2 linked regions of the Pleurocapsa sp. PCC 7327 genome follow. Each later gene encodes a partner of the first gene's protein in a complex. Links are inferred from orthologs where the notes say so. Each region holds a gene or a part of one and is shown on either strand. Other genes may lie near its edges.

Evidence for each region. Proteins that work in one complex are often made in the same cells at the same time.
Region 2: the proteins of rpsG (region 1) and tig are in contact, whole or in part, in a crystal structure (PDB 3GTY), measured with the Thermotoga maritima proteins. The link is inferred for Pleurocapsa sp. PCC 7327 from one-to-one orthologs. Residues at the interface, in WP_004081843.1 of Thermotoga maritima: Lys34, Lys52, Lys55, Glu59, Arg62, Gln63, Glu66, Asn67, Lys69, Val71, Arg95, Ala109, Lys110, Lys111, Gly112, Arg113, Pro114, Glu117, Glu121, Ile124, Ala125, Tyr127, Asn128, Asn129, Thr130, Gly131, Lys135, Asp139, Arg142, Met143; in WP_004081061.1 of Thermotoga maritima: Glu122, Val124, Val129, Leu130, Tyr133, Glu188, Gly259, Ile262, Tyr263, Glu266, Ser270, Glu273, Gln274, Glu277, Arg308, Gln311, Ile312, Ser315, Tyr316, Glu325, Arg329, Arg336, Leu363, Phe366, Trp367, Arg373, Leu377, Arg381, Leu384, Glu387.

Annotation. Positions count from the first base shown.
Region 1 is NC_019689.1:2,862,885-2,866,845, reverse strand. Bases 810-3,574 are described here. They hold rpsG (30S ribosomal protein S7), read right to left. Parts: upstream 2,545-3,574; coding sequence 2,074-2,544; downstream 810-2,073. Other genes in these bases: PLE7327_RS12725 (iron-sulfur cluster assembly accessory protein), read right to left, coding at 3,223-3,552; rpsL (30S ribosomal protein S12), read right to left, coding at 2,720-3,097; fusA (elongation factor G), read right to left, coding at 810-1,920. Outside these bases: more of fusA, read right to left, coding at 1-809; PLE7327_RS12720 (cupin domain-containing protein), read right to left, coding at 3,815-3,961.
Region 2 is NC_019689.1:1,081,171-1,085,349, forward strand. The notes cover bases 826-3,808. They hold tig (trigger factor), read right to left. Parts: upstream 3,019-3,808; coding sequence 1,633-3,018; downstream 826-1,632. Other genes in these bases: clpP (ATP-dependent Clp endopeptidase proteolytic subunit ClpP), read right to left, coding at 826-1,319; PLE7327_RS04820 (aspartate-semialdehyde dehydrogenase), read left to right, coding at 3,462-3,808. Outside these bases: ATP-dependent protease ATP-binding subunit ClpX, read right to left, coding at 1-615; more of clpP, read right to left, coding at 618-825; more of PLE7327_RS04820, read left to right, coding at 3,809-4,179. UniProt on the Bacillus subtilis protein: Involved in protein export. Acts as a chaperone by maintaining the newly synthesized protein in an open conformation. Functions as a peptidyl-prolyl cis-trans isomerase.

The DNA.
Region 1 (3,961 bases):
AGTAACCTTGGCTAAGCCAGCTTCGGAGTTCATACCTTCAATGTTGCCGCGACGAGAGTTGAGATCGCCCATAACATCTCCTAAAAAGTCTTCTGGTACTTCTACCTCGACCTTCATCATCGGCTCTAAAATTACTGGAGATGATTTCATGACTGCATCTCGAATTGCCATCGAACCTGCAATCTTAAATGCCATTTCATTAGAGTCAACTTCGTGATAGGAGCCATCTACTAAAGTAACTTTAATGTCAATTAGAGGATAGCCAGCAACAATTCCCGATTCACAAGCTTCTCTGACTCCGTTCTCAACGGCTGGTATGTATTCTTTGGGGATTGCCCCCCCAACGATCTTGGAGACAAACTCGAATCCGCTCGCCGGTTCGCCTGGTTCGACTTCGATTACAGCGTGACCGTATTGACCTTTACCGCCGCTCTGCTTGATGTATTTACCTTCGGCTTTGGCAGGCTTGCGGATAGTCTCGCGGTAAGCCACTTGAGGTTGACCCACATTCGCTTCTACTTTATACTCCCGCAGCATTCTGTCAACGAGAATCTCTAAGTGCAACTCGCCCATTCCAGCAATGATGGTTTGGTTTGTCTCTCGATCGACGCTGACGCGGAAAGTCGGATCTTCGTCAGCTAGCGCCTGAAGAGCCTTAGAGAGCTTATCCATGTCTTGCTTGGTTTTTGGCTCTACTGCTACCGAGATAACGGGTTCGGGAATAAAGAGCGATTCTAAAATGATGGGATTTGCCTCGTCGCAGAGGGTATCTCCCGTGGTTGTGTTCTTCAAACCAATAGCCGCACCGAGATCGCCCGCGCGCAGTTCTTCAACTTCAATCCGCTCGTTGGATTTGAGGACGACTAGGCGAGAAATTCGCTCTTTTTGTTGTTTGGTGGAGTTGTAGACGTAACTGCCTTTTTGCAAGACTCCAGAATATACTCGCAAGAAGGTTAAACGTCCGAAGGGGTCAGCAGCTATCTTGAAAGCCAGTGCCGAGAAAGGTTCGTTATCGTCAGCCTTTCTGACTGCTTCGGTTCCATCTGGCAGAACGCCCTTAATAGCAGCAACTTCTGTGGGAGATGGCAGATAATCGACTACTGCGTCGAGTAGCAACTGAACGCCTTTGTTCTTAAAGGCGGAACCGCATAACATCGGTACGATCGAGCCGGCAATCGTCCCTTGGCGCAACCCTCTCTTGATTTCTTCGACGGTTAGTTCTTCGCCTTCTAAATACTTTTCAATCAGCGCTTCGTCGGTTTCTGCTACCGCTTCGATCAGCTTAGTGCGATATTCTTCTGCCAGCTCTTTCATATTTTCAGGGATCTCGGTATCTTCATAGTTCTTACCGAGGTCGTCTTTGTAGATTCTGGCATTCATCTGCACGAGATCGACAATTCCCTGGAAATCGCTTTCTGCGCCGATGGGAATTTGAATGGGGACGGCGTTCGCTCTCAGGCGATCGCGCATCTGCTCGTATACTTTAAAGAAGTTCGCTCCGGTGCGATCCATTTTGTTGACGAATGCAATCCGAGGCACTTGATAGCGGTCTGCTTGCCGCCATACAGTTTCAGATTGGGGCTGGACACCTCCCACCGAACAGAATACGGCAATTACACCGTCTAACACTCGCATGGAGCGTTCGACTTCGATAGTAAAGTCCACGTGACCGGGCGTATCGATAATATTAACCCGGTGGTCTTTCCAGCTCGTACTGATGGCGGCAGCAGTGATGGTGATGCCGCGCTCCCGTTCCTGCTCCATCCAGTCAGTAATAGCAGTCCCTTCGTGGACTTCGCCCAATTTATGAGCGACTCCCGTATAAAAGAGAATTCGTTCAGTTGTTGTTGTCTTGCCCGCATCTATATGCGCTGCGATACCTATATTGCGCACTCTCTCCAGCGGGATGCTACGTGCCACAGCTACCTCCTTTGTCTTGCCCAGCAAATATTAATCGTATCGTTAGGATTTGTTTACACCCTTTACAATTCTATACTTTTCTTTGTTGAAATTATTCAACGTCGTAGAGGAGGTGACCGTACCTCCTATTTTTAGAACTAGATTAGGCAGATTTTAGTATCTGTAATGAGCAAATGCTTTATTTGCCTCAGCCATCCGATGAGTTTCTTCTCGTTTTTTAATAGCTCCCCCGGTTTCGTTGGCGGCATCCATAATTTCATTGGCAAGTTTGCTTGCCATCGTCTTACCGCCTCTGTTGCGAGAATAATTAATCAGCCAGCGCAAGGCTAGGGTTGTTCCCCGTTCCGGACGCACTTCCATTGGGACTTGATAGGTTGCACCTCCAACGCGACGCGCCTTGACTTCCACTAGCGGAGTTAGATTTTTAATCGCTTTCTCAAATAATTCTATGGGATCGCTACTCGTTCGTTCTCCTATTGTTTTTAGGGCATCGTATACGATGCTAGAAGCCAGCGATTTTTTACCGCTTTTCATGACGCGCCGAATTGTCATATTAACAAGACGGCTATTGTATACGGGATCGGGGGGGATGGTGCGTCTTTTGTGACTAGATCGACGAGACATTGCTACTCTTTATCCTCGTATTGTTTAGAAATATTAGGAAGCTAGTTTTTGAGGTAAACAAACTAATTTTGCCTCCAAGCATTAATCTTGTCTTAAAACAAGATTGCTTAAGGCTGAGCTAATTATATTGTCTAATTAAAAATTAGACGACTCGACTAGGATTAGAAGAAATTAACTAAGCAGATTTTGGACGCTTAGTTCCGTATTTTGAACGACCTTGCTTGCGATCTTTAACCCCTGTCGCATCCAAAGTTCCGCGAATGATATGATATCTGACACCGGGCAAGTCTTTAACGCGACCGCCGCGAATGAGAACTACGGAATGTTCTTGTAAATTATGACCGATGCCGGGAATATATGCTGTTACTTCAAACCCTGAAGTCAAGCGAACCCTTGCTACTTTTCTCAAAGCGGAGTTGGGTTTTTTCGGCGTGGTCGTGAATACTCTGGTACAAACGCCTCGACGCTGCGGGCATTGCTTGAGCGCCGGAGATTTGGTTTTTTTGTTAAATTTAGCTCGTTCGCTGCGAATAAGCTGCTGAATAGTGGGCATGAGTTACTCGATAAAAGTTAGAACAAACTCCCAGTCAAAATGAAAATGGTTGACAAATTTCCATCCTACCGACATTAGAGCAGTTGTGTCAACCATTTTTATTAAAATATGCATTACGCGGCTTCCTAGACAGCGCAAGAGAAGGACAAAGCACAACCGCAAGTCGAAGCTGCATTGGGATTTTGAAAGCGAAAGCTACCTCCCATCAAGTCTTCGGCGAAGTCTAGCTTGAGATCTTTGAGGTAGGAATCGCTTTTCTCATCGACTAGGATAGAGATGCTTTGACTTTCGTAGGTGCGATCGCCGCTATGGGGCGTGTCGCAGAAGTCTAGTATATAGTATAAGCCGGAACATCCGCCCGTTTGCACGCCTAGACGAAAGTAGCTGCCAATTTTTTGACGACTTGCTTGCAAGCGCCTGATTTCATTGGCAGCAGCTTGAGTGAGATGGATCATTTATCGGTGATTAGTTATCAGTTACCAGTTACCAGTTATTCTATTTAATTTTGGATGACTATCGCTACGCTCAACATGACAGAGTCGAAGCCACCTCCGCCGCTCAATTGGCGGAGTATCTTCGACATTCTATACTTTTTAGACAACCTGTTAGTAGGGACGAGTTTATCGAAAAACGCTAGAGACTTACCTACAGTTACTGTCAAAAACCCGCCCGTACAGTGGTTAGTTTCCTCCTATCTTCCCTTGCTTCTCTATCTCTCTACTTGCGAGCATAGTCATCTTGGAAGCGAATGATGTCGTCTTCTCCCAAGTATTCTCCGTTTTGAACTTCGATGAGAATTAGCTTAATTACGCCTGGATTCTCCAGACGGTGTGGAGTACATTGAGGGACGTAGGTAGATTGATT
Region 2 (4,179 bases), 1.8 Mb from region 1 along the record:
GATGTAGATAATTCCCCGTTGCGCTTCTTCTACATCTAAATCTGCTACCTGTAGCAGACGCAGTAGAATATTTTCTACATCTTCTCCCACGTATCCCGCTTCGGTGAGGGTAGTGGCATCTGCAACCGCAAAGGGAACGTCGAGAATTTTCGCCAGCGTTTGCGCGAGTAAAGTTTTGCCCGAACCCGTCGGTCCGATGAGCAGGATATTCGATTTTTGTAGCTCTACGGGGTCGTCTATAATGCCGCTTTTTCTGGCTTGAGAGACGCTGAGACGCTTGTAATGGTTGTAAACGGCGACCGAGAGAATTTTTTTGGCGTCGTCTTGTCCGATAACGTATTCGTCTAGGTATTTTTTGATTTCTCTCGGTTTGGGAATGCGATCGAAGTTGAGACGATCTCGATTGGCGCGTCGTTTGGCAGGATTCTCCTCCGACCGAGGCACGGACGAGGAAACCGAATTGGAAGCGTCCACCAGTTCCTCGTCTAAAATTTCGTTACATAACTCAACGCATTCGTCGCAGATGTAGACTCCCGGTCCGGCAATGAGTTTGCGTACCTGTTCCTGGGATTTTCCGCAGAACGAACATTTTAAATGGGAGTCGTATTTAGACATATTCATTTTAGTGATGTAACGGGAATGGTTGGATCGGAAAGGGTCGGGCGAGAGATAACGCGATCGATCAGACCGTATTCTTGGGCTTCTTGAGCGGACATGTAGAAATCGCGTTCGGTATCGGTAGCAATTTTCTCGTATGGCTGACCTGTGTGGATAGCAAGAAGTTCGTTTAGCCTTTGTTTCATGTAGAGAATTTCTCTAGCCTGAATTTCGATTTCTACGGCTTGTCCTTGGGCGCCGCCGATAGGCTGATGGATCATCAACCTCGCACTGGGCAAAGCCATGCGCTTTCCTTTGGCACCGCCCGATAGCAAAAACGCGCCCATACTAGCAGCTAATCCGAAACAAATGGTAACGACATCCGGGCGAACTTGCTGCATGGCATCGTAGATGGCAAAGCCTGCGTACACCGATCCTCCAGGGGAGTTGATGTATAGCTGGATGTCTTTTTCTGGATCTTCGGCATCTAAATATAACAACTGTGCCACGATCGAATCGGCAACCTTGTCGTCAATTGGGGTTCCCAGAAAAACAATCCGCTCTCTGAGCAGTCGCGAGTAGATATCAAAGGCTCTCTCTCCCAATCCAGACTGTTCCACGACCATGGGAATAACGTTCTCAATGTCGTTGGGACTTTGAGAGTAGATATCCCAAGAACAATAGCTGGTGATTGAAGATTGGTGCGATCGCGATTGAACCATAAACTTAGGAGCTAAGCTCGAAGCAAAAATTTGTATCTTAACTAAAGGTGATTGACTTAGTGCCTCTGGTTTTTTAGATAAGAAGACCGAACTAACCAATTTACCTTCTGACAACATTATGCCTTAAGCGATCGCGAATTGGGTATAACCGGAAAGGATGAAGGAGATAGGAAGGATGTACGAACCCAACACGTCGCGGAGGCGCGCAGGCGGGAAGGAATTCTCCTGCGTCCGCTCTTGAAGCGCCGTTCTCTACTCCTAACCGATCCATCTTTTATATCCTTCATTTCAATTCCTTTTTTTATTCTTCTTTTTATTCTTCCTCTGTCTGGGTTGAGGCTGCTTCAGTTCCCTCTTCTTCGGATTTTGCTGCTTCTTCAAGCGTTCCTTTGGGAACTAATTCTACTGTTGTTTTTTCTTCAAGCCAATCGAGGGTTTTTTCGACGAGCAAGTCTTCTTGTACCATGTCTCGCAAACGCTCTAGATCGATCTCGCGATCGCTAAATTTTTCTCTGAGTTCTTTAATCTTGGCTTCTACTGCTTCTGCTTCCGATTCGATCGATTCGACTTTGGCAATTTCTTTAAGGATTAGGGTTTGTTTGAGGCGCTCTATAGCTTCAGGACGAGAATTTTCCCGCATCCGAGGAATGCTCTGTGCATTGAATAGCTGCTTGATATCAACGCCAAGCTGCTGCATCTGCATTGCCGTCTGAGTCAGAATCGCGTTAACTTCTTCCTGAATCATCGTATCCGGCAGATCGACCGTGCAGTTTTTGAGCAATTCTGCTATGATTGCCGAACGGATGCTGTTTTTCGTTTCTTGTTTGGCTTTTTCTCGATATTGTTTCTCCAGAGATTCCCTTAGCTGTGCCATCGTCTCGAATTCGCTTACCTCTTGGGCAAAGTCATCGTCTAACTCTGGCAGTTCTTTTGCTTTGAGTTCTTTGAGGGTAATGCTAAAGATGACGGCTTTTCCGGCTAAATCTTCTCGCGGATAATCTTCTGGGAAAGTTACGGAAATTTCCTTAGTTTCCTCCGGCTTCATGCCGACAATTCCTTCGACCATTCCCTCGATGAAGCGTCCTTGCTCCATTTCGACTTTTAAATCCGTTCCTTGAACGCCTGGAATGGGTTCGCCTGCTTCTCCTGACTCTGTAACTGTGCGTCCTTGATAGTCAACAATTGCTACGTCTCCCATTTGTGCCCCACGTTCTTCGACGGGAACTAGAGTCGCTTGCTGGATGCGGCGTTGTTCTAGCCAATCCTCGATTTCTTTGGGATCGTAAACGCTCTCTTCTGCTTTCACTGTCAGACCTTGATACTGTCCCAGTTCTACTGTTGGCGGTACGTCAACGGAGGCAGAGAAAGTCAATGGTTCTCCAGGTTCGTATTTTTGAATTAATTCGTCAAAATTTGAGCGTAATTTGTAATTTCCTAGCGATTCAATCGATTCTTGCTTTATTGCTTCTTCTAAGGCTTTTTGAACAATCTCTTCTAAGGCTGCTGCCTTGATTTGCTTCGAGCCGATTCTTTGCAGCAGCACTTGACGAGGAACTTTTCCCTTGCGAAACCCAGGAATGTTCGAAGAGCGAGCAAGGTTTTGTATCACTTTTTCGTAGGTATTTTTCGAGGTTTCAGCCGAAATTTCGATTTCCAAGCCAATTTGACTGTCAGGAAGTTTTTCCTGGGTTACTTTCATCGACGTTCCTAAATTTAGACAACTACAATAACTGTTTCGGAATTGACGAGCGGCGATCGCGTTAACGAATTAAATAAACAAACACCGCTCGTGATATCCTAGTGAGGCAACTATCCATCAAACAAGGCAGGAAAGTCGCATTGGCGTTTAGCCTTGCCTGATGGATTTCTTGTGTCGCTCTATTCACCTATTTGATAATAGTACACTCAAAGATATCTCATTGTGGCTAGATTAAAGTTTTCTAGATTGTTAAGATAGCGAAGATCGGTTGGCAAGAACAGAGAAACTTTGAGGCAAAATGAAAACAGCTATCTCAAGCGACCCCGACTTAAAAAAAATTAATTAAATTTTTTTAAGAAAGACCCTCTCTAGAGATTGAAGAAAATTAAAGCATTAAAATCCGACTACAAGAGATGCGATCGCTAACAAGTGGAGAAAAAAATTTGTCACACAGAGTCAATGTCGCCATTCTTGGCGCAACGGGAGCAGTTGGTACAGAATTACTCGAACTTTTAGAAAGTCGTCAGTTCCCAGTTGCCAACCTAAAACTTCTTGCTTCGCCTCGTTCGGCGGGAACAACTCTACCGTTTAGGGGAGAGAATCTTCCCGTCGAGGCAGTAAGCGAGGATTCCTTCCAAGGCGTAGATATCGTATTAGCCTCTGCGGGCGCTTCCACCTCCAAAGCTTGGGCAAAAACGATTGTTGAATCAGGGGCAGTAATTATTGATAACTCCAGCGCTTTTCGCATGGATTCCCAGGTGCCTTTAATCGTTCCAGAAATTAACCCAGAAGCTGCCGCCCAGCATCAAGGCATCATTGCCAATCCCAACTGTACGACAATCTTAATGGGAATGGCAATATTTCCCCTCCACCAAGTCCAGCCAATCAAACGTATCGTAGTATCTACCTACCAATCGGCTAGCGGTGCGGGTGCGAGAGCGATGGAAGAGTTAAAAGCCCAAGCGAAAGCGATTCTAGAAAACCAGACTCCCTCGACGCAAGCTTTTCCTTATCCTTTAGCATTTAATTTATTTCCTCACAATTCTCCCCTCAACGAAGAAGGTTATTGCGAGGAAGAGATGAAAATGATTCGAGAAACTCGCAAGATTTTCAACGTACCTCAGTTGCTAATTACGGCAACTTGCGTTCGGGTTCCCGTAC